Linked DNA regions of Archangium violaceum. The protein of the gene in region 1 interacts with the protein of each later gene in a pairwise test. Links are inferred from orthologs where the notes say so. Each region holds a gene or a part of one and is shown in the gene's direction. Other genes may lie near its edges.

Region 1 (14,984 bases):
TGGGCGCGGAGGAGGGGAGGCTCACCCTCGGCGCGGGCGCGGCCATCGTCCGGCTCTGCAACCAGATGCGCTCCCACGGGCTGGTGGGCGCCGAGTTCCTCGCCGGCATCCCCGGCACGCTGGGCGGCGCCGTCACCATGAACGCGGGCACCAAGAACGGCGAGTGCTTCCGCGTGGTGGAGGCGGTGGAGGTGGCCACCGCGGACGGGCTCGGGTGGCTCTCCAAGGCGGACATTCCGCACCGCTACCGGCACTCGGAGCTGCCCCCGGGCGGCGTGGTGACACGCGTGCGCTTCCTGCTGCGCAAGGGCGACATCGAGGCCTCCAGGAAGGCCATGGACGAGGACCTCGCCTACCGCAAGCGCAGCCAGCCGCTCAGCCAGCCCAACTTCGGCAGCGTCTTCACGAACCCGCCGGGCGACTTCGCCGGGCGCCTCATCGAGAGCGTGGGCCTCAAGGGCCACGTCATCGGCCGCGCGCAGGTGTCCACCCTGCACGCCAACTGGATCGTCAACCTGGGCGGCGCCACCGCCCACGATGTCCTCTCCCTCCTCACCCTCATGCGGTCGCGCGTGCGGGAGGAGCTGGGGGTCGAGCTCCAACCCGAAGTCAAGCGTGTAGGGGTCTTCCTGCCATGAGCGGATTCTCCAAGGACGAGCTGAAGCGGAAGAAGGTGGGAGTGCTGCTCGGGGGCCTGTCCTCCGAGCGCGAGGTGTCCCTGCGCACCGGCGCCGCCGTGGCCAAGGCCCTGCGGGGACTCGGCTACGACGTGGTGGAGATCGACGTGGGCAAGGACCTGCCCGCGCGCCTCACGGCGGAGAAGGTGGAGGTGGCCTTCATCGCCCTCCACGGCCGCTACGGCGAGGACGGCTGCATCCAGGGTCTGCTCGAGTGCATGTTCATCCCCTACACGGGCAGCGGCGTCATGGCCTCGTCCCTGGGCATGGACAAGGTCTTCGCCAAGCAGGTCTTCGTCGCCCACGGCATTCCCACTCCGCCCTACCGCGCCTTCCAGAGCGCCGACGAGGCCCGGGCCGCCGTGGACTCGCTGCCCTTCGGCCTCCCCGCCGTCGTCAAGCCCTCCCGCGAGGGCAGCAGCGTGGGCGTCGCCATCTGCAAGACGCGCGAGGAGTACCTCGCCGCCGTGGAGGCCGCCTCCACGCTCGCCGGCTCCATCCTCGTGGAGCAGTACGTCAAGGGCCGCGAGGTGCAGGGCGGCGTCCTCGAGAACGAGGCCCTGGGCGTCATCGAGGTGGTGGCCGCGCGTGAGTTCTACGACTACCAGGCCAAGTACCAGTCCGGTGGAACCACCCAGTACCTCTTCCCCGCACCCCTCCCGCAGGATCAGTATGAGCGTGTGAACCAGCTCTGCCTTGCCGCTCATCGTGCGCTCGGGTGCAGTGGAGGTTCCCGCTCGGACGTCATCCTGACGCCGTCCGGGGACATCTTCCTGCTGGAGATCAACACGCTGCCGGGAATGACCGAGTCCAGCCTGCTGCCGAAGATCGCCGCGGGCCGGGGCATCGACTTTCCTGGCCTCTGCGAGCGTCTCCTGCTAGGGGCCAGTCTCAAGGCTTGAGAAAACCCCCCGAAGGATCATGAGGGCTTGCCGGTCCCTTCAGCGGGACCCGGGCGCTACAGCGACGTCGCTGTAGCGAAAAACTGGCGTGGAGATCCAACCGCGCGCAGCATGCGCCGACGCACACCATGGCATTCGGTAAGTCCAAGAACCGTCGTCGCCAGGACGCCGCCCAGACGAAGGAGGCGGTGACGGGAGCCGTGCGCACGCACGGACCCGGCCTGCTCAAGGCCATCCTACTGACGGGTCTGACAGTCGCCTTGGTGTGGGGCGGCATCGAGCTGCGGCGCTGGGCGCTGAGCTCGCCGACCTTCCTCCTGAAGGAGACGACCTTCAGCGGGCTGCAGCGGGCCACGCCGGGCGAGCTGCTCAAGCTGTCCGGGCTGACGGTGGGGCAGAACCTGTGGGCGCTGGACGTGGGGGCGCTCGAGCGCGCCATGTCCACCCACCCGTGGGTGCGCGAGGTGGCGGTGCGGCGGCACTTCCCGGCCAGCGTGTCCGTGGAAGTGGTGGAGCACGCGCCGGCGGCGCTGGCGGTGCTCGGAGACCTGTACCTGCTGGACGAGGACGGCGAGCCCTTCAAGCGGCTGCAGCCCGGGGACACGCTGGATCTGCCGCTCGTCACGGGGGTGGACCGGGAGGACTACATCGCGGACGAGGCGAAGACGCGCGAGCGCTACCGCCAGGCGCTCGCGGTGGCGCACGCCTACGCGGCCACGCAGCCCGGCAAGCGCGAGCGGCTGAGCGAGGTGCGGATGGTGGCGGAGGGGATGGTGTTGGTGATGGCGGACGGGATGGAGGTGCGGATGGGGGAGGGGGAGACGGACGCCAAACTTCAGCGGCTCTCGCGCGTGCGCGAGGAGCTGCGAGCCCGCGGCCTGGCCGCGGAGGTCATCCACCTGGAGAACCGGGCCCGGCCCGGCTGGGTGGCGGTGAAGCTTTCGAGCCCTGTCTCCGAGAGGAACGGGGCCTCGCAGTAGGAACGCGCCCCTTTCACGAGAGTGGGGGGCCTGGGAGGGTTGTCATGGCGAAGCAGAAGTCCGGGGAGATCATCGTCGGCCTCGACATCGGCACGACGAAGATCTGCGCCATCGTCGGCGAGCTGACCGACAGCGGAATCGACATCATCGGCATCGGTACGCACCCATCGAAGGGCCTCCGCAAGGGCGTGGTGGTCAATATCGAGGCGACCGTGTCCTCCATCCGCCGCGCGGTGGAGGAGGCCGAGCTGATGGCCGGTGCGGAGATCTCCCACGTGTACACCGGCATCGCCGGTGGCCACATCAAGGGCTTCAATTCGCAGGGAATCGTGGCGGTGAAGGACAAGGAGGTCCGCGAGGCGGACATCGCCCGCGTCATCGACGCCGCCAAGGCCGTGGCGATCCCGCTGGACCGGGAGGTCATCCACGTCCTGCCGCAGGAGTTCATCATCGACGACCAGGGCGGCATCAAGGAGCCCCTGGGGATGGCGGGCGTGCGCCTGGAGGCGAAGGTGCACATCGTGACGGGTGCGGTGTCGAGCGCGCAGAACATCGTGAAGTGCGCCAACCGCACGGGCCTGAACGTGGCGGACATCGTGCTGCAGCCGCTCGCGTCGGCCGAGGCGGTGCTGGGAGAGGACGAGAAGGAGCTGGGCGTGTGCCTGGTGGACATCGGCGGGGGCACGACGGACATCGCCATCTTCTCGGGCGGCTCCATCGTGCACACGGCGGTGATTGCGCTGGGCGGCAACAACCTGACGAGCGACATCGCGATTGGCCTGCGCACCCCGGCGCACGAGGCCGAGCGCATCAAGCAGAAGTTCGGCTGCGCGCTGGCGTCCATGGTGAACAAGGACGAGACCATCGAGGTGCCGAGCGTGGGTGGGCGGCAGCCGCGGGTGCTCGGGCGGCAGATTCTGTGTGAGATCCTGGAGCCGCGCGTGGAGGAGATCTTCCAGCTCGTGCACCGGGAGATCCAGAAGTGCGGCTATGAGGACCTGCTGGCCTCGGGCGTGGTGATTACCGGTGGCTCGACGCTGCTGGCGGGAATGCCGGAGCTGGCCGAGGAAGTGATTGGGTTGCCGGTGCGCCGGGGCATGCCGCGAGGGATTGGCGGGCTGGTGGACGTGGTGAAGAGCCCGATGTACGCGACGGGCGTGGGCCTGGTGGTCTACGGGGCCAAGCACCTGGATCGGCGGATGTTCCGCATCCGCGAGGAGAACGTCTACAAGAAGGTCAAGGGCCGCATGCGCGAGTGGCTCGAGGAGATCTTCTAGTCAGTCTCCGCAGTCTTGCCGTACCCCACCGGGGCCGCTCTCCTCCCAGCGGCCCCGGTTTTTTTCCATTCCATTTCAGGTCTCTAGAGGAATGCGGAGGCGTAGGCCGCAGCGCGGCTGAGCTGTCATTCTCCCAAGGGCAGCGGACAGTGGACGGTTTCATGGAAAATGACCGGGTTCTTCGTCTGACTCTCGCCTTGGGTCTGTTGCTGGTTCAGGCCTGCTTGATGCCCGTTGTCTCTCCTGACGGCGCTCCCTCCCATTTCAAAGGGCCGGATGTGCAGGTGAGCCAACTGCCGGATGGTAGGCTCCGTCTTGTCCCCCCGCCGCTATCCTTGGAGCCGGCTCTACAACGTATGTCCATGGAGGAGGCTCGGAGCGCGCTGCGCGGGTTCCGGGCGGTCCTGGTCAGTCATCCGCCCAGGAGCCTGCGGACGATTTCGTTCTCTGGCTGCGCAGGTCCGCTAGGGTCTACTCAGTGGGAGCAATCCCTGCGCGAGCAGTTCATCGCCCGCTACGGCACTCCGTTGGTCCCACTGCCCGATTGCCTGGAGGACAGTGCCTTGTTCATGGCCCTGCGCCTGTCCACCCGGTTCATGCCCGTGGGCGTGCGTGAGGCCGCCCAAGCGCTCTTCAATGACCCCGCCTTTCTCGCGGGAGTTGCGATTGCGTTGATCGTCTACCTCGTCGCCTGGGTAGCGCCCGAGCCCATTTTCACCAAGAGCTTTGCCATGGCCGCCACGGTGCTGCTGGCCTCCGTCTTCACCGTCGCGGAAATCGCCCATGTGGGTGTTGTCGCCTGGGGTCTGTACCAGGACACCCAGGGTCGTCGCACCCTGAAGGAGATCGAGGCCGCAGCAGAGCGGTTTGGCAAGGCAATGGGCGGTGTGGGTTTACGAATATTGGTGATGGTGGCGAGTTGGGGGGTGGCAAAGGGGCTTCCGAGGGTGCCTCCAGGCGGGGGTTGGGCATGGCTCAAGCAGCGGCGCCTTTCCGTGGTGGGTGGGATGGAACTGACCGAGGTCGTCTCCGTTCAGGCCACGTCTGTCCATGCCATGGCGGATGGCTCCTTGGTAATAGCGGGTGTATCCGCCGGCACCACCGCTCAGGTATTTCGCAGTGCTTGCAAGGACGGCTCACTCAGGGTGCCAGGCTTCACCTGGCATCACCTCGCTACGAACAAGAATGAGATATCTGATTTGAGAGGTGGTCCCTGGACACCCTTGTTCACGGCGATCTTCGCTCAAGCGGGAATGACCCTGGATGCTGATGAGAACCAGGTCTTCCTGAAGGGCCACGGAGGTCCTCACCCCGAGGAGTATCACGAGGAGGTTCACAGGCGACTCAGGGAGGCCATCAAAGACTGTAGGACCCAGCAACTGTGCCGAGCCAGGTTGGTGGATGAGTTGAAACGGATTTCAGATGAAGTCTGCACTCCCGGAACCAGACTCCACCGTTTGTTGACGAAGACTTGAAGCCAGGACGGAGGAGCTTCATGAAATACTACGATCTGCTCAGTAACATGCGCCTCCCTGGGCGCTGGGTCCTCGCGGATCCCGTCGATGCGCATGGACAGGCGGTCGACCCCTGGCAGTTCGACAAGGGTCGTCTCCTCAAACCTGAAGGCAAGCTCGTACTGCACCAGGTTCGTCCAGGGAGCGCGCTCGACTTCAGCTTTACCACCCTTACAATTCCGGTGGTTCATGGCCGGGTCGTATCCCTTTGTGAACGCCTGGGTCTACAGCAGCAAGTGCAGTTCCTTCCCGCACAGGTGGAAGGCCAGTCCGAGCCGTACTTCATTCTCAATTCGCTTCGCATCATCCGTTGCATTGATGATGCGCGTTGCGAAGAGGTGCGCTACTGGCGTCTGGAGGATGGAGACCCCGATAGGGTGGGGCAGTACCGTGTCGTTGCGGGCATGCGCATCGAACCGAGCAAGGTGGGCGACTCCCACATCTTCCGTCCTTGGGGTTGGAGTGTGGCCCTCCTCGTTTCGGAGCGCCTCAAGCAAGTCATGGAGGAGGAGCGCATCACGGGAACGAAGTTCGTTGAGGTTTGATTCCGTAGGGGCAAATTCGAGGATAGCGCAGGGGCATCAGAGGGATCCGGGACGGTAGAGGTGGCTCGGATAACAACAGCGGGAATGCAACTGCGTTCGAAATCGTAGTTCTCCCTCCGCGCCTACTCTGAACCGGGAGGCTTCATTTTCATGAGTTCTTCCGGAAGAGGCGTCGGGCGAAACCTCAACCCCTGCCCGGTTCGCTGGGGGATGACACGAAAACCCTCTCCAGCGATTCTGACGAGATCTCCTTCTTTTGCCTTCCCGCTGGAGAGCCATTCGTCTGCATCCGCTCTCATCGAAAACGTTTGGGAGGGCACTATGTAGTCAACGGCGGGTGTGTAGAACTTCCGAAAGAACTCGCGATAGTCATCTAGCTGTTGGTTCTCACGGACGTAAAACAGCGCCACTGCGGCGACTCGGATTGATTCGTCTTCTGGTGAGCCTTCTTGGTATTTCGCGTTGATGGCGCGCAGGGTGTCGAGAATGGAGTCGACGTCGAAGTTGGGAGCGTATTTCATTTTCGAGCCCGGATTAGTGCGCGCGAGTGGGGACGAAGGCCTCGCCTGCTGCCATGACCATGGTTCCAAGCGCGACCTCGACTGCGTCCCTCTCAGACCTATCGCGCGCCAGCCCTGGGGGCTCGGAACGCGTGCATGTGCGCAGCCTCATCGCTCATGGAGGAGTCGATCATCGCTTGCCGCAGGGAGGGCAGGGGCCAGCGCGTGGTGGCCGCGCTCTCCAAGGCCGCGTAGGCGGCTCGCTCCTCGTCGAGCACCTCCGTGGCCTGCAGGAGGCGGGCGTCGTCCCCCAGCTCGGTGGCGGCCTTCTTCATGAGCGAGAGGCCCACGAATCGCTCGACGATGGAGGACTCTTCGGAGATGCGCGAGCCGATGCGCCAGAGTGCTTCGGCCAGGCGCTGGCGCTCGGCGGGAGTGAGCGCGTCGCGCGAGGCCTCGGTGCGGCGCTGGAGCAGCACGGGCACGGGGCTGACCAGCGACATGACGGCGAGCGTGTACGCGTGGTTCTTCGGGACGGAAACCCCGGTGGCCTCCAGGTGGCCGAGCGCGTACCGGTAGAGCGAGAGGAACCCGGTCTGGCGCCAGTCGGGGAGCTGCGAGAGGGCCTCGAGCTCCTGGAGCTCCCGGGGCGTGAAGGGGGCCTTGGCGTCGGTCCCTTCCAGCAGGAGCAGGGCGCGAAGCAGTATGGGCTCCGGGTGCTGTGCGGAGAGCGTTGCGAGGCGGGCGCGCAGGGCGCTCCGGGACCGGGCGCGCAGCGGGGCGGGCAGCTTGTCGCGCTCGAGGTACTCGACGGCGGCGACGAGCAGCTCGGGGGGCGCGGACTCGGGGAGCTGCTGGAAGAGGGCTCGGGCGCGCTCCGCATCCGGACTCATGGAGAGGGCGAGCACGAAGCGCTGCTCGGCCGAAAGCTCTCGCCGCCAGACCTGCTCGGGGCTGGGGCCCGTGGCGGCGGGCTCCGGGTCCTCCTCGAGCAGGGGCGAGTCCCTGAAGTCGGGTCGGCCGATGTCATTCCAGGCCTGGAGGAAGGCGTCGCGCCAGCCGAGCTCGGGCCGGGTGCGCCTGAGGTCGAGGAGTGACTGCAGCAGGCGCGGCTCGGGGCGCTCGGGAAGGAGCTGGCGCAGCGTGAGGATGTCGCTCGCCGCGCCGTCCAGGTTTCCGGATTCGAGCGCGGCGCAGGCGCGGACGAATGGCGAGCGGGACGGGGCGGAGACCTCGGACGGCGCGGAGGCAGCCCGCGCTTGGAGGCCCAGGGGCCCGAGTGCGAGGACGAGCAGGGCGCGGCACAGGGATCGCGGCAGTCGCCAGGAGCGGCCATGGAACCAGAGGTCTCGTGTCATGTGCCCGAGCATAACCGGGCCCCGAGCCCGCGCGGTGTTGCCAGAAGAGGGGTTCAAGTGCGCCCCTATCCCGCTGCGGCCCGGAGGAGCTTCGCCACCCACCCCCGGAGATACTCGAGTGTCTCCTCGGTCTGGATTTCAGGTTGGAACAGCAGGGGGTCGAAGCGCCCTTCCTCCAGCATACGCACCAGCGTCCGGTCGGCGGCGATGATCTCCGGCACGCCGCGCGGAAAGGTGGGGCGTGCATCAGGGTCATCCCGGAGCTCGGGTGTTTCGTAGATGAACTCCAGGTAGCGGGTGTAGGCGTCGAAGAAGCGGTCCACGTTGGATGCAATGGGGAGCGCGTAGATGTCCTCGTAGGGGTCGACCTCGACGACTGGTTGGACGCCCTGCGCATCCGCCAAGCTCGGGACCGTGGCGTAGCGATAGGCCAACGCCTCCTGGCCTCCGAAGACGAGGAGGGTGCGGAACGGCTCGGGCCAATAGGGCTGCACGCCCTCGTTCTCCAAGAGGAATTCATCCATCTGGTCATCACAGGTGGCGATGTACAGATCCAGGTGGAACGAGAGCCCGCCCAGTCGATTGTAGAAGGCGGCGAGCATCGGATCGAAAGGGCGGCCCAGGAGTGGCTCTCCGAGATTCCGAGCACAGGCTGCCGGAGGGCTCGTCCGCACCTGGATCTTGTACTTCCTGATTGCCTCCAACAGCCGCTCGAGCCCTTGCAATGGGACCATCGTCATTCGCTTCCTCTGCAGCTCTGAAATCCATGAGCTTCTACGACTCCATGACTGGACCCACGGGGTTGACTGTGACCGAATATACGAAGCGCCTTCTATCTCCCGGGCAGATCTCGATGCAGGTGGTGAGCGAGCTACCATGAGCCCTGTGCAACTCCACGCGGGAAGCTTGTTCGAGCACATGCGGCACATTTGTTTGCGCCCAAGGATGTTCGCTCCGGACTTCACGCTCGATCATCTTCATATGTTCATCTACGGCTATGAGAGTGCCCTTGGTGATACAGGGCAGAAAAGCCAGCACGAGCAATTCAGGGAATGGATCTACACGCGGCACCCAAAGTGGCGGCAGCTTTCCACCTGGTGGGGCCAGCAAGTCCACGAAGCCAACGCGTGCGACTTGGATCGCACGCTCGAAGCAATCATCCGTCTCCTGGATGAATTCCTGGCAACGGAGGGGACCGGGTTTGTCCGCTCCCCCACTCGCGAGACCCAGTACGACATCGTCATCCAGAAGCCAAAGAGGCGTCCGAGTCGGAGTCCTCGCTCCAAGCGGTGACGTATTGGATGCAGGACTCATCTGGCCCAGAGCAGCGCCAGCTCGAGTTCGATGGCCTCGAATGGTTCGGCGCGGATCCGCTGATCTCCGGCGAAGGATTCGACCAGGATCCAATGGTTCCCCTCGAGTCGGAACACATCGAGCGTGCGAGCCAGCGGATCCACATGCCACAGATGCCGGACCCCCTCCCGCGCGTAGATGCGCAGCTTTGGGCCCTTGTCCATGTGCCGCGTGCGCTCGGAGAGCACTTCGCACACCCAGTCCGGGGCAAGGTCGTAGTGTGCTGGCGCCTCGTCCCCTCCAAGGGCGTCCGGCAGGCGCTCACGCCTCCAGCCGGCGAGGTCTGGTACGAGCTTGTCCGGTCGGGGGCCGAAGTGAATCTCCGGCTCGTAGAGGATGACCCATCCACCTGGTCCACCCTTGCCGAGCATGAAGGGGCTTCCGATGCGCATGCCCAGTCGGGATGCCACGTTGGTGCGGGGTCGTGCTGCGTGAGGGCTGAGGTGCAGCTGTCCGTCGATGATCTCCGCCACCATTTCCGCCGGGGCCGCTTGGAAGGCCGCCTCGACGGACGGGTCGTTGCGCTCGGTGGACTCCGACAATCCCTGCACGCCGACCGCGGAGGCTCACGGTTGGATGGAGGTTGGCTCGGGCGGGCTGCGCTCGGCGACCGGCAGGTAGCACTTGCCCTGGTACTCGGCCTGGTCGTCGAAGCAGGGCGGGCGTTTCGCCAGCTCCACCCAGCACCCGCCATTGATTTCCACCTCGCCCTTCTTGGGTTTGCAGGGGGCCTTGGCCTGATTGCCGAAGGGCTTCGCGGGAAGCGGATAGGTGATGTCCGAGGGGCTCGGGCCGTTCGTCTGGACCAGGGTGGTCGCATTCCGCGGGGCCGTGTCCCCATCCATCCCCTGGGCCGCGTGCCGCTCGTCCTGGGGACCACGAGGGTCTCCCCGTGGGCCCAGCCAGAACGCCAGACCCAGGCCGAGCACGGCGAAGGCCGCGACGGCGAGCCCCCGCTGGCTGGCGCGCAGGAGCCGGCGCCATCGTCCTGCCCATCGCTTCAGTCGTCCCATGGGGCCACGCGTCAGGTGGGCACGGGCTTCCTCTCTGTGCTCCAGGCGCTCGACGGCGCAGGTGAGCAGGTTGAGCATCTCGGCCATATTCGTCAGCCGGCCCGAGGCCGGGGCGTACTCCACCTCCACGGCGACGTAGGCGGGCGTCGAGTGTGTGTAGGCTCGCACCTGCCAGGGCTCCTCGGGCTCCCAGCCCACGACCGGGTCGGCTACGACCACCAGGGCAGGAGCCCCCGTCTGGACGTTGTGGGCTTCGTAGATCTTCCCGAGGTCCGTTCCGAGATCGTCCTGGTCATTGTTCCTGTACCGCCTGTCGATCTGGAAGGGCCCCACTCTTCCGCCCTTCATGTGTGACGTGTCCGCCATGGGCTGCCTCCTGCCTCCGTTCTACCTCGGAAGTCAGCCGGTGGCACCTTCTCTTTCGAGTCACATCCTCCTATTCCGGGAGCGCGCCCCAGCGCTGGTAGGCCAGCTCGAGGGTGCGCGCGTTCTCGGGCACCTGGCTCAGGAAGCGCTCGCGCAGGGCGGGGTCGGGGATGTCGCTGGCCCGGTCCTGAACGCACTCGAGGGTCTTGCGCAGGGCGGCTTCCCCCGCACCGGTGTCCGCCTGCGCGAAGCAGGTCTCCGCCAGCACCAGGCGCGTGGACACCGCGTGCACGCCCGCGTTGCCCATCTGCTCCAACCGCCGCACGCCGAGCTCCGCCTCCCGCCGGGCCTCCTCGTGGCGTCCCTGGGCGAGCAGCACGGCACTCAGGATGGTGTGGGCGTAGAGCCACTCGGTCTGGTACGTGGCCAGGAGCTCACAGGCCCTGCGCGCATGCGGCTCGGCCTCGCGCGGTGCTCCACTGGCCGCCATCACCTTCGCCACGATGGCGTGCCCCATCCCCGCCCCGAAGGCGTAGGCGTTTGGCTGGCCCAACCACTTGAGTGCCCGGTCATGGGCCTCTCGCCGGTGCTCCGGGTCGGGACTGTTGGCCAGCGCCTGATACATGAAGTGCTGGGCAGCGCTCACCACGAGGTGCTCTCCCGCTTGCTGGCCCACCCGCAACACCCAACGCATCCGTTCCGCGGTGCCGGGCACATCCCCCAGCGCGGCCAGGGTCATCCCCGAAAGCGTCGTCAAGATGAGGACGTCCCGCTCCATGTCGAGCTCGCGGAAGTCCTGGATGCCCTGCTCGGCATGCAGGAAGGCCTGCCAGGGTCTGGCTTCGAAGCGGTGATGGTAGAAGCCCTGGACGTAGTTCGCCCAGCCTCGCGCCATGCCGCCGGTGCTCACGGACCACATCGGTTCGAGCACGGCCCGAGCTTCCTCGCGTGCGCCGGACAGGACCGCCGAGAGGCCGATACTGACGATGGCCCAGGCGTAGGCCAGGCCCGCTTCGGGTTCCGGGGTGGTGCTCAGCACGAGTCGGGTCAGCCGGGCCGACTGTCCCTGCTGCGCGCCAGAGTAGACGTCGGCGATCATCAGCCCGCCCACCAGCCAGCACCACAGCCGGCTTCCCACCCCCAGCTCGTCCAGCACCGTGCTGCCGAACTCCAGGATCTTCGAGAAGTCATACAGCCAGAAGGCCACCACGGACTGGAGCGCGCGCAGCCGGATGCGCTGCGGGTCCGTCATGTCGCAGGCCAGCGCCGCCTCCACGCATTGCCGCAGTGCTCCCGGCAGATCATGCCGCTCGAGGAGCCGCTCGGCGGCCTGGATGTAGAAATGGACGGCTCGTATGGGATGCTCGCCTCGATGGTAGTGCGTGGCGAGCACCAGCGGGTCGGGCTCGTCCATTCCCTCCAGCCAGGCGCCCGCCCACCGGTGGCCCATGAGCCGGTGGCTGTCGGGAACGAGGCCGTAGGCGGCATCCCGCACCAGGGCGTGGCGGAAGCGGTACTCCGTCTCGGAGGGAAAGTGGCTGTCGGGCTGCGGTTCGATGACCTCCTGCTCCATGAGTTGCAGCAGGTGCTCGTCCACGGGCTCGCCCGAGCCCTGGCGGAGCAACACATCCTTCACCCCGCCAGACCAGAAGGTGCGGCCGAAGATGCTGGCGGCCATCAGTGTCTGGCGGGCCCCCGGCTTCATCCGCATCAGACGGGCCTGGAGCACCGCCAGCACCGTCTCCGGCACGGCTTCCCCGCGCCCCTCGGCCAGCATGCGGATGAGCTCCTCGAGGAAGAGCGCGTTGCCATCGGACTGCTCCACGGCTCGCTGGATGACGGCGTCGGGGACCTGGGACCCGAGGACATCGCGCACCAGCTGGGCGCTGGCCTTCCGGCTCAATCCCTTCAGCGACAGCTCCTGCAGGCACCGTGACCACAGGCTGGGGTAGAGCGTCTTCACTTCCGGTCGCGCGAGCGCCAACACCATGAAGGGTTGAGCGGCCAGTGCGCGCAGCAGATCATCCACCAGCTTGACGGTGAGCGCATCGCACCAGTGCAGATCCTCCAGGACCAGCAGCACCGGATGGTGGGCGCATTCCGCTTTCAGGAAGGTCGCCAGGGCCCGGCTCATCTGGGCCCTCATCAACCGCGGGTCACCGCGTGCCGTACGCAGGCGGGAGCTGTCCTCGTCCGGGAAGGGGATGGCACACAGCTCCCCCAGGAACTCGAGGGTCTCCCGGGTCGAGTCCGTGGGCAGGTGTGGGGCCAGGCGCCGGGACAGCCGGGCGCGGCGCTCCTCCAATTCCTCGCTCTCGACGATGTCACAGAGCCGCCGCAGCGCCTGGCCCAGCAGGCTGGACGAGGCACCCGCGCTCATCGGGTCCCCGCGTCCCAGGAGGACGAGCACCGATTGCTCCCGGCGCTCGATGCGGCGCAGGAACTCGTGGCGCAGACGTGACTTGCCCATGCCCGGGGGCGCTATCACCAGCAGGGCCTGGGCTGTCTGTTCCTCGATGCAGGAGGAGAGGGAGAACTCGAGCAGGGCCAGTTCCTGCTCGCGGCCCACACACGGCGTGGGCTTGCCCAACAGGGGGCGGGCCGCGTCGGCGCTGAGTTGCTCTCCTTGCAGCAGGAAGCTCCCCGAGCTGGAGCGGGAGAATTGGAAGCCGGCCCCGAGGAGTCCGGCGGTGACCTCGTCCATCATCACGACGGAGCGGGTGGGCATTTGTTCGACCTGGCGCAACAGCCGGCCAGCCCTGTCCATGGCCTCGCCCACCGGTAGGCGCCCGTCGAGGATCCCGAGCCCGGTGGCCAACACCACCGTGGCTCCGGCCACCTGCTCCTTGATGGCGAGGGCACAGCGGGCCGCCAATGCCGCCTGATCGGTCGCGGTCCCGCGCTCTGGCATCAGAGTGACCACCCACGAGCCATCCGCCAGCGACTTCACCCGGGCCCCATAGGGGGCGAGCGTCGTATGCAACGACTCGCGGAACACGTGCTCTTGCTCCATGTCCATTCCCTGCTCGCTCCCGGCCCCGGGAGGACGGGACACCAACAGCACGCTGACGAGCTGCTGCTCGGGCTCAGCGGAACGGGAGGGGAGGGTCATCTCCTCGGTGGGTGACACCCGCGGGTCCAGAACCGACCCGAGCTCCGAGAGGGAATTGAGCAGGTGGGTGGCATCTGGCAGCCGCCGCTCGGGATCCTTCACCAGCATCCGGTCCACCAGCGCCTGCAGGTCGGAGGGCAGATTGGCGCGCAAGGTACGCAGCGGCTCTGGCTCGGTGTAGAGGATCTTGGCCAGCGAAGCGGCGAAGTGAGGAGCCTTGAAGGGGGCCTGGCCGGCGAGGCACTCGTACAGCACGCAGCCCAGGGAGAAGATGTCGGCGCTGGGAGGAATCTCCGTCTGGCTGGAGGCCTGTTCGGGCGCCATGTAGCCCGGAGTACCGACCACCGTGTTGGAGCGCGTCACCCCCAGCAGGCCAGGCTCGATATGGCGGGCCAGGCCGAAATCCAGGAGCACCACGTCCTCGGGGCGGCCGCCGCGCAGGAAGAGGTTGGAGGGTTTGATGTCTCGGTGGACGATGCCCTGGCGGTGCGCGGTGGCGAGGCCCTCGGCGGCGCGGCGCAGCAGGGCGAGGGTCTCGGACCAGGTCAGAGGCTGGCGCAGCAGGCGGCGGGCGAGGTCCTCGCCCTCGAGCCACTCCATGGCGAGGAAGGGCTGACCTTCCTCGGAGACACCATGGGCCACGTAGGAGACGATGGCGGGGTGGCGCAGCTCGGCGAGCAGCACGGCCTCGCGGTTGAAGCGGTAGGCCGCCTCTGGCGAGGTGATGGCATGCAGTTGCTTGAGGGCCACGGTCCGCCCGGTGTGCAGGTCCTTGGCGCGGAAGACGAACCCCATACCGCCACGGCCCGCCAGGCCCTTGATGCGGAAGCGGCCCGCGATGACGGTTCCCCGGGGCAGAGGAGAGCGGCCTCCATCTCTGGCTGGAGGGACCGCAGGAGGAGTGGTGTGCGTATTGTCGGAGGCCATGCGGGGGGCCGACAATAACCCAGGCCCAAGGTGATCCGGACAGGGCGGCGTATGCGCCCGCGTTGCCCATCTGTTTCAATTGCCGCTCATCGAGTTCCGCCGCCTTCCGCGCCTCCATGGCCCACCGGTATGTGGGTCTCCTCTGCGCTCCTGGAAGCCTCGGTCCGCTGAGTAGACGGACCTCTTCTCCCCGCGGGCGGCTCACCGGCCAGCGTCTTGACATGCAACCCCAAGGTTGCATATTTCTCCGGGTGGATGAGCATGGATCTCGTGTTCAAGGCGCTCGCCGACAAGAGCCGTCGCCAACTCCTGGACCTCTTGCACCTGGAGAATGGACGGACGCTCGGCGAGCTCTGCGAGCACCTGGACATGTCTCGCCAGGCGGTCACGAAGCACCTGACCGTGCTCGAGGAAGCCAACCTCGTCGTCATCGTGTGGCGAGGCCGAGAGAAGCTGCACT
Region 2 (15,061 bases), 4.7 Mb from region 1 along the record:
GAAGTCATCCGAGAAACAGCTCGGATTGACGACCAGATCAATATCCGGATGCTCCTGCTCGAACTCGGCTTCGATGCGCGCCGCCATGGCCTTGAACTGATCTCCAGCGGCATCGGGAATATATGGATAGAGCGGAACCCTGAGCCGGGTCTTCGCCTGACCCGGGCCAGGACAGCCCAACAGGAAGATCAGGACCACGCCAGAGATGAAGCCCCATTTCATTGTCATCTTCATAAAGTGGCACCAAAAACATTCCATGCTACCGAAGCAGACAGCGCATGGCGGCAACATCTGTCTGTTCTGAAGACAGCCGGACCGGGAGACCGAGGGGAAAGCGCAGGTGGGCGTAAGAGTTGGAACGAACTGAACGGGACATCACGTGCGGCGTTTGCCTGTAACATACACGATGCACAACCCGCAGCCCTGGAAATGTCACACTTTCAGGAATTATTCCCAAGCGCAGGAGCGGCGTTCTGGGAGAGATGGCACCAGGAACGTGATTTTTCGACAGGAATGGCAATGTAAGTGCTTTCACATATACGTCAGACAGCCTCTCACCGGGGCTGTGTGAGCTGAGCTGGCGCCCCAGGCCGAGTCGCTGCCGGCCCACTTCCGCGGCCCGTGCCTCGACAACCGCGGGTTCGGAGCAGGTCAGTCTCCCGATGGGGAACTGAGCGTCGAGCGCATGGTGGAGGACCTGCTCGCGCGGATGGACGCACAGGGCAGGCGGAGCGCGCGCGTGGTGGGCATTCGTTGGCGCGACTCGCGGAGCTGTTGGACCACGCTCGCGGCGGGCAATCCCGGGTGCCCGCTCCGTCGAGCGCTCCGACGGCTCCCACGCGTCACAGTGCACCTGAACGGCGCGGGAGCCTCCTGACCGCGGGGCCTACACCGGCACGGCGAAGTCGCGCAGCGCCGCGTTGAGGCTCGTCTTCTTGTCCGTGCTCTCCTTGCGCTGCCCGATGATGAGCGCGCACGGCACCATGTAGCGGCCCGCGGGGAACTGCTTCTCCTTCATCCCCGGAATCACCACGCTGCGCGCCGGCACCCGTCCCTTGTAGACCTTCTCCTCGGGGCCCGTCACATCGATGATGGGCGTGGACGCCGTCAGCACCACGTTCGCGCCCAGCACCGCCTCCTCCTCCACCACCACGCCCTCCACCACGATGCAGCGGCTGCCGATGAAGGCCCTGTCCTCGATGATGACCGGCGAGGCCGTGGGTGGCTCCAGCACTCCGCCCAGACCCACGCCACCCGACAGGTGCACGTCGCGGCCCACCTGCGCGCAGCTACCCACCGTGGCCCACGTGTCCACCATCGTCCCCGCCCCCACCCGCGCGCCGATGTTCACGTAGCCGGGCATCACCACCGCCCCACGCTCGACGAACGCCCCGTAGCGAACCACTCCCGGCGGCACCACCCGCACGCCCGCCGCCTCCAGCCCCTTCTTCAATGGAATCTTGTCGAAGAACTCGAAGGGCTCCACCTCCATCACCTTCATGTCGGAGATGGCGAAGAACAGGAGGATGGCCTCCTTCACCCAGGCATTCACCTTCCAGCCCTCGGGCCCCTTCTCCGCGACCCGCACCTCGCCCGAGTCCAGCAGCGCCAGCGTCTCGCGCACCGCCGCCACGTACTCCGCTTCCTTCAGCTTCGCCCGGTCCGCGAATGCCGCGGACACCTTCTGGGAAAGACTTTCAATGGAGGACATGGCCGCTCCTTCAAGCACGAAACGCCGCCCGGCGCACCATCCTCATGCGGACACGTGCCGCGCCGCCTCCAGTTTCGTGGCGGGGGGCTCCGCCAACGGATAGGTGGCCGTGACGAGCTCCGCGTGCTTCCGGCCCGCCTCGGGCTCCAGGACCTCGCGCTTCCGCCCCGCCACGTGCACGCCCTTGCCCGTCACCCGCGCCACTCGGGCCAGGGGCACCGCCCATAACTTGCGCGAGAAGCGCCGGCGCACGAACAGCACCGTCTCCCCGACGCAGTCCACCCGCCCCAGCACCTTCCCGTCCTGGTCCAACACCTTCATCCAGTGCTGGATGGACTTCCGTTCGAAAGGGGACTCCAACCACTCCACGGCCATGGCCTCACCTCCACTCGCACAAGGTGGGGCCCGGGCCTTCCTCTGGGGAGAATGGGCGCCGGGAGCCAGGCCCCCGGCCGCCCGCCTGTCCGGGGGTTACGAACCGGGCGGGTTGGAGGAGCCGCCCACGGCCTTGGACACCGCCTCCAGGATTTGCTGCTCGGTGGGGAAGGCGAGCGACTCCTTCTTCACCACCGGCCTGCCGTCCACTTCCACGATGAAGCTGCCGGACGGACCGACCTTCAACTCCGCATCCAGGTTCAGCTCCTTCTTCAGCACGGCCGCCGCACGGGCGGCCCGAGGCTTGTAGCCTCAAGCATTGCAGAACAGGATGGTGATACGAGCGGCCATGAGAGGCCTCCTGCGTGATGGGGCGCGGGGTTGCGCCTCCAGTGAGAAGGATAGCCGTCCCGCCCTCCGAGGTGAGGGGAGCCGAGAGGAGCGCCCTGCCTGCTCGGCTCTTGAATCCATGGACCGCATTCTAGGAAGTTCCGCTCCCCCATGGCTCCCCTCCACCCGAACCTCGCCGCCGCCTACGACCCCGAGCACTTCCGCCGCCTCGGACACCAGCTGGTGGACCAGCTCGCCGACCACCTCACCCGCACCACCCGCCGCGAGGGACCCGTGCTGCCCTGGGCGCCGCCCGCCACCCACGTCGAGCGCTACCCCGCGAGCTTCCCCGAGGAGCCCTCCGGAAACCTTCCCGCGCTCCTCTCACGCGTCATCACCGACTCGCACCACCTGCACCACCCGCACTACGTGGGCCACCAGGTGTCCGCGCCCCTGCCCCTGGCAGCCCTCTGCGACCTCGCCTCCTCGCTCCTCAACAACGGCATGGCCGTCTACGAGATGGGGCCCGTCTCCACCGCCATGGAGCACAACGTGCTGCGCTGGATGGCCGGGGTGCTCGGCCTGCCCGAGGGCGCGGGCGGCGTCCTCACCTCGGGAGGCTCCGCCGGCAACCTCACCGCCCTGCTCGCCGCGCGTCAGGCGAAGGCCGGTTTCGACGCGTGGAACGGCGGCCCCACCGCCGGCCCGCCGCTCACCGTGCTCGTCCCCGAGACGACCCACTACTGCGTCGCCCGCTCCACCAAGGTGATGGGCTGGGGCGCCGAGGGCGTCACCCCCGTCCCCGTGGACACGCGCTACCGGCTGCGCCCCGAGGCCCTGGAGGAGTCGCTCGCCGCGGCCCGGCGTGCCGGCCGCCGCCCCATCGCCGTGGTGGCCAGTGCCGGCTCCACCGCCACGGGCGCCTTCGATCCGCTCGAGGCCGTGGCCGACTTCTGCGCGAAGCACGACCTCTGGTTCCACGTGGATGGGGCCCACGGCGCCTCGGCCGCGCTCAGCCCCCGCTACCGACACCAGGTGAAGGGAATCGAACGCGCCGACTCGGTGGTGTGGGACGCGCACAAGATGATGATGATGCCGGCGCTCATCACCGCCGTGCTCTTCCGCGATGGCAGCCGCTCCTTCGAGGCCTTCGCCCAGGAGGCCTCCTACCTCTTCACGGGCCAGGACACGCGGCGCTGGAGCGACGTGGCGCTGCGCACCCTCGAGTGCACCAAGGAGATGATGGCCCTCAAGCTGTACGCCAGCCTGAGCGTGCTGGGCACGAAGCTCTTCGCGGACGCCGTCACCGAGAGCTTCGACCTGACCCGCCGCTTCGCCGAGCGCATCCAGTCCTCCGGGGACTTCGAGCTGGCCGTCCCCCCCGACTGCAACATCGTCTGCTTCCGGCACACGCCGAGGGGGCTGCCCGCCTCGGAGCTCGACGCGCTCCAGGTGCGCCTGCGCGAGTCGCTCGTCACGAGCGGCGACTTCTACCTGGTGCAGACGACGCTCGGCGGGCGCGTGTGGCTGCGCACCACCCTCATCAACCCGCTCACCACGGACAAGGACCTGGACGCTCTGCTGGAGGCCCTGCGCCGGGCGGCTTGAGCCCGGCGGGAATCCATCCCAGCGACCCCACCGAAGAGTCGCGCGAGGGGCGGAAATCGGGTAGAGCCCCCCTCGCCATGCTCGTCTCCGTCGTCATCCCCGTCTACAACGAGATCTCCACCCTCGCCGAAATCCTCCGCCGCGTCACCGCCGTGGACTTCCCCAAGGAGCTCGTCATCGTGGACGACTGCTCCCGGGACGGCAGCCGCGAGTTCCTCCAGCGCCTGGCCAACGAGGGCCTCTCCGTCATCGGCGGCACCCCGCAGAACCGCAACGAGCTGCGCGTCCTCTTCCAGGAGAAGAACCAGGGCAAGGGCGCGGCCCTGCGGCGCGGTTTCGCCGAGTCCTCCGGGGACATCGTCATCATCCAGGACGCGGACCTCGAGTACGACCCGCGCGAAATCCCCCGCGTCATCCAGCCCATCGTCGATGGCGACGCGGACGTCGTCTTCGGCAGCCGCTTCACCGGCACGCCCCGGCGCGTCCTCTACTTCTGGCACTCGGTGATGAACCAGTTCCTCACCATGCTCTCCAACATGACGAGCAACCTCAACCTCACCGACATGGAGACCTGCTACAAGGCCTTCCGCGCCGAGGTCATCCGGTCGGTGAACATCGAGGAGGACCGCTTCGGCATCGAGCCGGAGCTCACCGCCAAGGTGGCTCGCGGCGGCTGGCGCGTCTTCGAGGTGCCCATCAGCTACCACGGGCGCACCTACGAGGAGGGCAAGAAGATCGGCTGGAAGGACGGCGTCCGGGCCCTCTACGCCATCGGCAAGTACGCCATCAAACGCTGAGGCCCCCGCCCGGGTTGTCCGGCGGCCAACACCCTCGGACCCCAGGCGGACCCCTCCGGTCCAGCGGCTGCGCCCCCGCTCCCCCTTCCAGGTGCTCTTTTCGAGAAGGGTTCCTACTTTCAGGGTGTGCTACCGAGATTCCTCCTCTATGGGTGTGCGGGCTGGGTGCTGGAGGTGTGTTTCACCGGCATGAGTGCCGCCCTCTTCGAGAGGGACCGGCATGGCACGGCGAAGACGTACCTCTGGATGCACCCCATCTACGGTGCCACGGCGCTGGGGATGGAGCTGCTCCATGACCGGCTGCGGTTCCTGCCCCGGCCCGTGCGGGCGCTCGCCTACACCGCCGTCATCTTCGGCGCCGAGTTCACCACGGGATGGTTGCTGCGCAAGGCGCTCGGCCGCTGCCCGTGGGACTACGAGAAGCGCGGCTGGAGCGTGAAGGGGCTCATCCGCCTGGACTACGCCCCCTTCTGGTACGCGGCCGGCCTGCTCTTCGAGCCCGTGCGCGAGGCGCTCCTGCGCATCACCAGCGAGGCCCTGCGCCAGACGCCCTAATACCGCGAGGCGGTGGAAAATGGCGCCGTGGCCGTGCCCCGGCACCTCTCCCCCGTCTCCACCGAGCAGGAGGCCGGGGAAGCGGCGGACACCTTCCTCCTCGCCGGGGAGAGCGACCTGCCCCCCGTCCATTGAGGGGAGGCGGGGATGCATCCACCCCTCCTGTGGTGAAAACCCCTCACCCCGGACCATCTCTCAGAGGGAGGAATGGGGAGCGGAGCGAGAGGACGGGGGGCCCACCGGGTTGGACGCTCTCCGGCCGGGCCCACCACTTGACAGTTGGCTTTTCTTCCTGCATCGGCCCCTGCGTAGTAGGTTGGCGCGCGGTCCCTTTTGGTGCAGGGAAATGACGCCGCACCTCTGAAAGTTTCCGCCCCCGTATGTTCGACTGGCTCCACACCCTCTTCTCGCGTGACCTCGCCATCGACCTGGGCACGGCCAACACGCTCATCTACATCCGCGGTCAGGGCATCGTCTCCAACGAGCCCTCCGTGGTGGCCGTCCAACAGGACGCGCGCGGCGGCAAGAAGGTGCTCGCCGTGGGCAAGGAGGCCAAGGAGATGCTCGGCCGCACGCCGGGCAACATCGTGGCCATCCGCCCCATGAAGGACGGCGTCATCGCCGACTTCGAGATCACCGCGGCGATGCTCCGCTACTTCATCCAGACGGCGCACAACCGCAAGTCGCTCGTCAGCCCGCGCATCGTCATCGGCATCCCCTCGGGCATCACCGAGGTGGAGCGCCGCGCCGTGCGCGAGGCCGCCGCCAACGCCGGAGCCCGTGAGGTCTACCTCATCGAGCAGCCCATGGCCGCGGCCATTGGAGCCGGTCTGCCCGTCACCGAGCCCAGCGGCAACATGATCGTCGACATCGGCGGTGGCACCTCCGACGTCGCCGTCATCAGCCTCGCCGGCATCGTGTTCGCCAAGAGCGTGCGCATCGGCGGCGACAAGCTGGACGAGGCGATCATCCAGTACGTCAAGCGCAAGTACAACCTGCTCATCGGCGAGCGCACGGCCGAGCTCATCAAGATGGGCATCGGCACGGCGTACCCCACCGAGGAGGTCATGACCATGGAGATCAAGGGTCGCGACCTGGTGGCCGGTGTGCCGCGCACGCTCACGGTGAGCAGCGACGAGGTGCGCGACGCCCTCGCCGAGCCCGTCAACGGCATCGTCGAGGCGGTGAAGCTCACGCTCGAGCGCACGCCGCCGGAGCTGGCCGGAGACATCGCCGACCGCGGCATCGTGCTGGCCGGTGGTGGCGCGCTGCTGAAGAACCTGGACACGCTGCTGCGCGAGGAGACGGGCCTGCCGGTGTTCCTCGCCGAGGATCCGCTGTCCGCCGTGGTGATGGGCGCGGGCAAGGCGCTGGAGACGCTCGACATCCTCCGCCAGGTCTGCCAGCCGGGCTGAGCCCGTGCATCCTTCCCTCTCCCCTCGGGAGAGGGAAGGGAAGCTAGGCGCGCAAGGCATCCAGGATCGACAGCCTCGAGGCCCGTAGCGCGGGCAGCATGCCTCCCAGCACCCCCATCAATGTCCCGAAGACGAGCGCCGCCACCACGATGCCCGGTGTCGGTGTGAAGCCGAAGCGCACCTCGGCGAACGTCTGGAAGTTGAGCGTCCTTATTTCCATCCACCGCGTGGCCAGCGCCCCCAGCGCGCCCAGCACCCCTCCGGCCGCCCCCAGCACCGCGGACTCGATGAGGATGCTCGCCAGCACGCTGCGCCGCCGGTAGCCCACCGCCCGCAGCATCCCCAGCTCGCCCAGGCGCGCCGCCACCTGCGCGTACATGGTGATCATCGCCCCCAGCACCGCGCCCACGCTGAAGATGAAGGACACGAAGAGCCCCAGCACCCGGATGAACGTGGCCAGCCACGTGGCCTGCTCCGCCCAGTACTCGGGCTCCGATTTCGCATCCAGCGTGAAGCGCGGCTCCTCCTCCACCTGTTGGATGAAGGTGTCGCGCGCCTGCTCCGAGCCCGTCCGCACCACGATGGAGCTGAGCCCCGGCCGATCGAACGCGGGCCCCAGCCGGTTGGCGTCCACCCACAGCTCGGACTCGTAGGCCCCTCCCGCGGCGGTGAACACACCCACCACCGGCCAGCGCTCCTCGGCGAACACCAGTTCCCCGCCCAGGTACGCCCCCGGCGAGCGGCCCACCAGGGCCTCGCCCAATGCAATCTCGTTCGTACCCGGCCGTGGCTCCCGGCCGGCGATGAGCCGCACCGTGGGCCGGATGGCGAAGCTCTCCGGGCCAATCCCCCGTGCGTTGATGTTCGACTCGTTGCCGTCGCCTCGCGGCAGCAGCACGGGCACGATCAGCTCTCCGGCCACCAGCGGCTCCCCCTCGGGAGAGGAGGCCACCTGCGGCGCACTGCCCAGGGCGCGCAGCGCGTCGCGCTCCACGTTGCTCATCAACTCGCTGGTGGAGCCCTCGGCCAGGAGGATGACGTTGCGCGGGTCTCCCCCGGAGGCGAGCGCGGACTCGATGCCGTTGGCCAGCATCAGCACGGTGGCGAAGACGAAGACGACGAGCCCCAGGCCCAGCACGGTGAGCCCCGTGGACAGGCGCCGCGCCCAGAGGCTGCGCGTGTTGTAGTAGAGCGGAATCATCGCTCAGGCCACCTTCCTCAACCCCTCGGCCACCGGAATCCGGATGGCCCGTAGCGCGGGGATGGCTCCGGCCAGCAACGCCACGCCCACGGCCGCCAGCGCCCCGAGCACCAGCGTGCTCCCGCGCATGAACTCCGCGGGCAGGCCTCCCATCTGCGAGCCGACGAGCGCGACGAAGCCCCGGATGAGCGGCGGTGCGACGAGCACCCCCAGCCCCGCCGAGGCCAGGCCGATGGCCAACGACTCGAAGAGCACGAGCATCACCACCCGTCCGCTCTTGAAACCCATGGCCCGCAGCGTGGACAGGTCTCGCGTCCGCTCGCGCACGCTCATGGCCAGCGTGTTGCCGATGACCAGCAGGATGATGAGCAGGATGACGGTGGCCACCACCTGCACCGCGGTGATGATGGCCGACAGCATGGAGATGAAGCCCAGCGTGGCCGCGCGCTCGCTCTCCGTGCGCGTGGGGTACGGGCTGTTGGCGAACATGGCGTCCACCGCCGAGGCCACCGCCGCCGAGCGCGAGGGGTCCTCCACGCGAATCATGAAGGCGCCCACCCGGTCCTTGCGGTCCTCCGGCAGCTTCTCGTTGAGGCAGCGGAAGCCGAAGAAGAGCGAACTGGTGTCCAGCGTGCCGGTCCGCACGTCGTAGATGCCCCGCACGGTGAAGCTCCACTCGCCCGGGTAGATGGTGCCCTTGAGCGTTACCCGGTCCCCCGGCTTCCACCCATAGCGCTTCGCCAGGTCCTTGCCGATGAGCGCGCCACAGGGATCCTCCTGGAAGGCCGCCACCTGCTGCGGGGGGACGACGAGCTCATCGAAGACCCGCATGAAGGAGGGCGGATCCACGAAGGCGGAGCCGAAGAAGTCGCGCTGGGACTCGCCATAGCGTCCACCGAAGAAGCCATAGAAGGTGATGTCGTCCACCCCCGGCACGGCGGAGATGCGCGTCTGGTAGGACAGGGGCAGATCCCCCGTGATGGACGCCTTGGCGCGCGTGAAGAGCCGGTCCGCCTGCGCCGACTCGGCGCTCGAATAGAAGAGGTCCACCACGGTGCGCAGGAAGATGAAGGCCATCACCCCCACCCCACCCGCCAGCACCGTGAGCGCCAGCCGCAGGGGGTTGCGCAGCAGGTCCTTCCACACGAGCCGCCCGAACGTCATTGCAGCGCCCCCTTCTCCAGGTGCCGTATCAGGTCGGCCCGCTCGGCGGCGTGCGGGTCGTGCGTCACCATCACGAGCGTCTTGTGCAGCCCCTGGTGCAGCTCCTGGAAGAGGTCCAACACCTGCTCGGCGGACTTGCGATCCAGGTCGCCCGTGGGCTCGTCCGCGATGAGCAGGTCCGGATCCGTGACGATGGCCCGGGCAATGGCCACGCGCTGCTGCTCGCCTCCGGACATCTGCGGGGGACGGTGCTTCATCCGGTGTCCCAGGCCCACCACCTCCAGCGCGGCGGCCACGTGCTCGCGGCGCTCGGCGCGGGAGAGGGGCGAGAGCAGCAGGGGCAACTCCACGTTCTCCGCCGCCGTGAGCACCGGCAGCAGGTTGTACATCTGGAAGACGAAGCCCACGTGCCCCGCGCGCCAGTCCGACAGCTCCTTGTCGCTCATGCGCGCCAGGTCCTGCCCACCCACCTCCACCACGCCCGTCGTGGGCCGGTCCAACCCGGAGATGAGGTTGAGCAGCGTGGACTTGCCCGAGCCGGACGGACCCATGAAGGCCTCGAAGGCCCCCATCGGGATGTCCAGGTCCACCGCCTCCAATACGGGCACGACGATGTCGCCACGCCGGTAGGCCTTCGAGACCCCTCGGAGCCGGATGAAGGAAGACGTCGCGTCCACCGGCGCGGTGCTCATCCCGCCTCCGTCCGCACCTTCACCTTGCGCCCCGGACGCAGGTTGCCCTCGGGCGCCACCACCACCTGCGTCCCCGGCGCCGGCCCCTGGGCGAGCGCCACCTCGTCCCCCACCTTCCGGGCCACCTGCACCGGCTGGCGCTTCACCCGCCCGTCCTGCACCACCCACACCACGGACTGCTCACCGCTCTGTACCACCGCCGCCGCCGGCACCCGCAGCGCCGCGTCATTCTTCTCGAGCGCGTCCGGCGGCAGCTCCTCCTTCAGGAAGGCCACCCGTGAGCCCATGTCCGGCAACACGCCCGGGGGAATCTCCTCGAACGCCACGTTCACGTCCGCCGTGGCCTTGGAGCGGTCGATGGCCGGACGCACCGAGCGCACCTTCGCGCGGAAGGCCTTGTCCGGGTACGCGTCGAGGAAGACGAGCGCGGGCTGTCCCAGCTCGATGCGAGGGAGCTGCTCCTCGCTCACCTCGGCCTCCACCTCGAGCGCGCCCAGGTCCACCAGCTCGACGATGCCGCCGATGTTCTCCTGCTCGAGCGCGGCGGGCGCGAGCACCGCGCCCTCATCGGCCAGCTTGCGCACCACGGTGCCCGAGAAGGGCGCCCGCACCACCGTATGGGACAGCTGCAGCGCCGCGGCCTCCGCCGCCCGCCGGGCCGCCTCGAGCTGGGCGCTCGCGGCCTGCTCCTCGGCGGAGGACGCACGGGCCAGCGCCTGTGCCTCCTCCAGACTCGCCCGGGTAATGACGTTCGCCTTCGCCAGCTGCTCGGCCCGCCTCAGGTCACTGCGCGCCCGTGTCGCCGTGGCTCGCGCGGCGATGAGTCGCTGTTGAGCCGCCCGCAGCTCGGCCCGGGCCCGGGCAACCGCCACCTGCGCATCCCGATCATCCAGGCGGGCGAGCACCTGTCCCTCCTCCACCGCGTCGCCCTCGTCCACCGCCACCTCCACCAGACGTCCCGCCACCTGGGGCGCGATGACGGAGTGGCGGCGCGAGGCCACATAGCCTGCCGCCGTGAGCTCGGTCTGCTGCTCTCCGGGACGGGCCTCGCGGACCTCGGCTACCTGTACGCTGGGGGCACGGCCCAACGTCGCCGCCGCCAGCGCGAGGAGGAGCAGAACAGCGAGTCCGGCCCACAACGGCCATCGGTGTGCGAGCTTCCGCCGGGGATGGACCGAGCGGTCGATCCTGAGCGCGTTCAACTTCTGGGCCTGGGCTTCCGCCATGGGTGCCTCCCCCCGTGCGACATGAGCCCTCAGGAGAAAGTAGGAGGAGGCGCCGGATAAGACCCGGAGCCGAGGCCGCCCGTGCACTCCTCCTCCAGGGAGCACGGCCGTCCCTCCCTCCCTCTGGGAGGAAGCGGCTGGCAGGGGAAGGAGTCCGCTCGCAGTGTTGTCACAAGGGACGTTTCCCGCCAGTGACACATCACACACGTGGAGGAGCGAAGATGATCGACCCCGGAGACATCCACGAGGGCATGACGGTGAGGGACACGGACGGGCGGAAGCTCGGAACGGTGTCGAACGTGGGGGACACCCACTTCGAATTGGGCCAGGGCTCGCCTGCTCGGCGGGACTACATGGTGCACTACCACCGGGTGGCGCGCGTGCAGGGCCGGGAAGTGTTCCTCGCGAGCGCGCCCACCGCGGTGCCTCCCGAGGATTGACCCCGCCGAGCGCGTAGCGGGCTCATGCGGGCTCGAGTGTCGGGTGGTGGCGCGCCCAGAAGAGCAGCACCGCCGCCACGGACGGAGCGAGCACGGCCACCCCCATGACGAGCCAATCCCCCAGCCCTCGCGCACGAGGGACGTTGTAGAGGAGTGCCTCGAGCAGGGTGAGGCACGCGTCTCCAGCGATGATGGAGCCCAGCAGCGTGGCCAGCCCGGTGCGCCAGCGCCGGACGAGCGAGAAGAGCCCCACCGTCAGCCCCACATCGAAGAGGACCCAGCCCCACTGCACCCACGGTGAGGGGAAGCGGTGGGCGTTGGCCGGCAGCGCGAGCAGCACCGTCCAGGGCACCAGCAGCACCGTGACGAGCCACACCAGCAACAGGGGCCGGCGCAGGAGCGTGGCCACCCCGAAGCGCGCCAGGCTCCCCTGGGCGAAGGCCGTCAGGGCGTCGTACACCGGCAGGGGCGAACCGTCGTACCGGGCGGGCCAGGCCAGGTGGATGCGGTCCCACGCATGCGGGCGCAGCCGGGCCTTGAAGGCGCGCAGCCCCTCGAAGTCATAGAGCGGGGTACCGAGCAGCCGAGCGGCGCGCAGCCAGCCCGCCACCTCGCCCGCCAGTGGAGCGAGCCCCAGCGTCAGGTAGCTCCGGCCCTCGGCCGCCGCCGCGCGCATCACCGCGTCCACCAGCAGCTCCGCGGTGCCATTGGGAGCCTTCTTGTCCCGCAGCAGGTGCTGCACGAACCAGCCATTGCGCGCGTACACCGGCACCGCCGACAGGAAGGCCACCACCTCCCCATTGCGCTCGGCCACGAAGGAGCGCCGCTCGTCCGCCCACTCATACGGGGAGAGCTGCACCAGGAAGCCCATGGGCGCCATCCGCCGGGAACGCAGCCAGCGCTCCATCAGCCGATCCACCCCCGCCCGCGTCGGATGCGAGGCGTCCTTCAGCTCGGCCGGGGACAGCTCGCGCACCCTCACCCCCTTGGCCCGCGCGCGGCGCAGCTGCTCGCGCAGGCCCCGGCTCTCGCGCACGCCCTCCTCCCAGCGCCGGGGATCCCAGACGGGCTGCTCGCCAATGGACAACCCCTTCACCGGGGCCGCGTCCAACATGCGCTGCTCGGTGGCGAAGAAGCACAGGCGCCGGCCCGAGGCGGAAGCGTGCGCCTCGAAGCGCTCCGACACCTGGGCGATGCGCTCGTGTGGGGCGATGGGGGCTCCGGCCACCACCCACGCACTCCCCGTGTCCACGTACGCCACGCACGCGTCGTCGCCGTCGAACCAGTACGAATACCCCGGCTCCAGCACCTGGAAGGACGTGGCGTTCCAACCGTAGCGCCTGAGCAGCGCCAGCACCCGCGGGTGCTCCGTGTCGATACCGCCATGCCTGTCGGTAGCCTCCGAGGAGCCCATACAACCGTCCGAATACGTTCCACCGGGCACGTCCGCAAGGCCTCTCCCGGGTCCAGGCCGTCCGTGCCCCGGACGAGCTGGCACGTCCCCCCCCACCCTCACGCCCCGTGCGTGTGACAGCGTGGGCATGGGCGCGGTACACCGGAACCCTCCTCGTCCTCTCAAGGAGTGAGTGGTTGATACCTCGATACACCGTCCCCCGCCTGGGGCGCCTCGCCGCGTCCGGGCTCTTCCTGTGGGCACTCGTCGCCCTCGTCCAGCCGGGCGTGGCCCACGCCTTCAACCATGCCGGCAACGCGCGACTCCTCTCCTCGGACGAGGCCGCCGTCATCAAACACCCCGTGCTCGGCCTGCAGCGCGCGGCCGTGCCCATCGCGCTGGGCTTCGCGGTGGACACCTCCGTCCTCGCGGACGCGGCGCTCGCGGCCAACCTGGGCGTGCGCTGGGGTCTGGAGGCCGGGCCCCACCGCTTCGTCGTCGGCGCGCGCTACACGAAGTTCCTGGGCAATGAAATCCTCGCGGACTTCGTCACCGGCCAGGAGCCGGCGGTGAAGAACTTCGAGATCGACTTCCAGGGGCCCAGCGCCTACGCCCTGTACGGCCTGCAGCTCGGCCGGGTGCTGGTGCAGGCCGAGGTCCGGCACTGGCGCTACCAGACCACGACCACCACGGCGACGGGCGCGGTGGTGCTCAACCTCATCGGCAACTGGTCCATCGTCGGTGAGCTCGGTGTCCGGCTGAAGGAGGGCTACCCCCTGCGCGGCGCGGCCGGCATCCGCTACGCCGGAGAGAACCTCGGCCTGTCGCTCGGCGCCGCCTACGTGGACCTGACCGAGCCCCTGCTGCCCGTCAACGACGGCCGCATCCCCGTCCTCCCCGCCTTCGACCTGTCCTGGACCTTCCAATGAAACGCCACTTCCTCGCCCTGCTCTGCCCGCTGCTGCTCACCGCGTGCTCCGCCGAACTGGCCGTGGACACGCCTCCGCAGTCGGTGGCCATCCCCGTCACGTCTGTCATCAAGCCCGTCTACGTCGAGGTGGCCGTCGACATGCCCGCCGAGACGCAGGAGCTCAACGTCGACGTGAGGGACATCAGCGTCTCCCTCGAGGTGTTCAACCCCTCGAAGGCGCTCACGCTGAAGTCGTCCGCGCGGCTGTCGCTCACGGGCAACGCCACGCCGGACAAGCCCATCGTCTACAGCGACAACAACCCGCCCGAGTACTACGCCACCGCCGAGGAGTTCCTGCCCGAGAGCTCCTACCCGCCCAACACGCGCACGCCGGTGTTCACCGACTCGCCCACGCTCGTGAAGGCCATTGGCAAGAAGCGCATCTGGGTCATCGTCAACAACACGGTGACGCAGGCGGGCATCGGTGACGCGCTGCCGCTGGAGCTCCGGCTGGAGGACATCGTCCTGCACGTCGTCGTCTCCAAGCCCTTCCAGGGGCTGGACGGCGCGCTGGGCCCCAGCGGGCTCTGAGAGAAGTGAGGAAGCCGGGCCCGAGACCCGCCCGGACCCGGCTCCCCGTTGTGACGACACGCGCCACGGGCTTCCCCCCGACATCCGGCCCGCGCAGGGACGTTTTCTAACGCACCGGTCTGACAAGTCCCGGGCGCCCGGGTAGGCTCGGGGGCGGTGCTCCCGCTCACGATTCTCGCCCTCGCCACCGCCTTCCCTGGCGTGCCCTCGCGCGCCGTCACCGACCTCGCGCTCGCCCAGGCCTCCGTGAGCGGAGCGGCCCAGGCGGACCTCGCCCGCGCCCGCGAGCTCTCCGAGGCCCTGCGCTACGAGGAGGCCGTCGTCGAGTACCAGCGCTACCTCGGCCACCCGGACCGTCCCTCCGCCGAGCGCGCCCAGGCCCTGCTGGAGTTCGGCTTCATCCACCTGCTGCTGGACGACCCGGTGAACGCCGAGCAGCGCACCACCGAGGCCCTGGAGCTGGACAGCTGGGTGCGGCCTCCCGCCGACGCGCCCCAGAAGCAGAAGGACCTGGTGGAGCGGGTGCGCGCGGCGCTCGCGGCCCGGCCCAGGCTGGAGGTGCTGCCGCGCGAGAACGCGAGCCGGCCCCAGCTCGTGCGCGCCACCTTGAAGGATCCCCGAGGCAGGGCAAGCGAGGTGCTCCTGCGCCACGC

The links.
Region 2: the proteins of ftsA (region 1) and JQX13_RS08125 interact in binary tests that used the Escherichia coli proteins (3 or more experiments, as listed by UniProt). The link is inferred for Archangium violaceum from one-to-one orthologs.

The regions. Positions count from the first base shown.
Region 1 is NZ_CP069338.1:6,576,503-6,591,486, forward strand. Bases 1,926-4,719 are described here. They hold ftsA (cell division protein FtsA), read left to right. Parts: upstream 1,926-2,603; coding sequence 2,604-3,836; downstream 3,837-4,719. Other genes in these bases: JQX13_RS28170 (cell division protein FtsQ/DivIB), read left to right, coding at 1,926-2,559; JQX13_RS28180 (AHH domain-containing protein), read left to right, coding at 4,406-4,719. Outside these bases: murB (UDP-N-acetylmuramate dehydrogenase), read left to right, coding at 1-638; JQX13_RS28165 (D-alanine--D-alanine ligase), read left to right, coding at 635-1,579; more of JQX13_RS28170, read left to right, coding at 1,708-1,925; more of JQX13_RS28180, read left to right, coding at 4,720-5,311; JQX13_RS28185 (imm11 family protein), read left to right, coding at 5,332-5,895; JQX13_RS28190 (hypothetical protein), read right to left, coding at 6,018-6,416; JQX13_RS28195 (hypothetical protein), read right to left, coding at 6,515-7,753; JQX13_RS28200 (hypothetical protein), read right to left, coding at 7,819-8,487; JQX13_RS28205 (hypothetical protein), read left to right, coding at 8,630-9,046; JQX13_RS28210 (Uma2 family endonuclease), read right to left, coding at 9,064-9,648; JQX13_RS28215 (hypothetical protein), read right to left, coding at 9,673-10,485; JQX13_RS28220 (serine/threonine-protein kinase PknK), read right to left, coding at 10,556-14,524; JQX13_RS28225 (ArsR/SmtB family transcription factor), read left to right, coding at 14,786-14,984. UniProt on the Escherichia coli protein: Essential cell division protein that assists in the assembly of the Z ring. May serve as the principal membrane anchor for the Z ring.
Region 2 is NZ_CP069338.1:1,907,266-1,922,326, forward strand. What follows is about bases 4,903-7,773. They hold JQX13_RS08125 (rod shape-determining protein), read left to right. Parts: upstream 4,903-5,756; coding sequence 5,757-6,791; downstream 6,792-7,773. Other genes in these bases: JQX13_RS08120 (putative ABC transporter permease), read left to right, coding at 5,011-5,376; JQX13_RS08130 (ABC transporter permease), read right to left, coding at 6,835-7,773. In the rest of the region: JQX13_RS08090 (hypothetical protein), read right to left, coding at 1-234; JQX13_RS08095 (2,3,4,5-tetrahydropyridine-2,6-dicarboxylate N-succinyltransferase), read right to left, coding at 887-1,711; JQX13_RS08100 (PRC-barrel domain containing protein), read right to left, coding at 1,754-2,086; JQX13_RS08105 (Rdx family protein), read right to left, coding at 2,183-2,365; JQX13_RS08110 (pyridoxal phosphate-dependent decarboxylase family protein), read left to right, coding at 2,588-4,024; JQX13_RS08115 (glycosyltransferase family 2 protein), read left to right, coding at 4,102-4,821; more of JQX13_RS08130, read right to left, coding at 7,774-7,992; JQX13_RS08135 (ABC transporter permease), read right to left, coding at 7,996-9,156; JQX13_RS08140 (ABC transporter ATP-binding protein), read right to left, coding at 9,153-9,848; JQX13_RS08145 (efflux RND transporter periplasmic adaptor subunit), read right to left, coding at 9,845-11,074; JQX13_RS08150 (DUF2171 domain-containing protein), read left to right, coding at 11,296-11,514; JQX13_RS08155 (DUF2156 domain-containing protein), read right to left, coding at 11,537-12,928; JQX13_RS08160 (hypothetical protein), read left to right, coding at 13,105-13,836; JQX13_RS08165 (hypothetical protein), read left to right, coding at 13,833-14,408; JQX13_RS08170 (hypothetical protein), read left to right, coding at 14,565-15,061. UniProt on the Escherichia coli protein: Forms membrane-associated dynamic filaments that are essential for cell shape determination. Acts by regulating cell wall synthesis and cell elongation, and thus cell shape.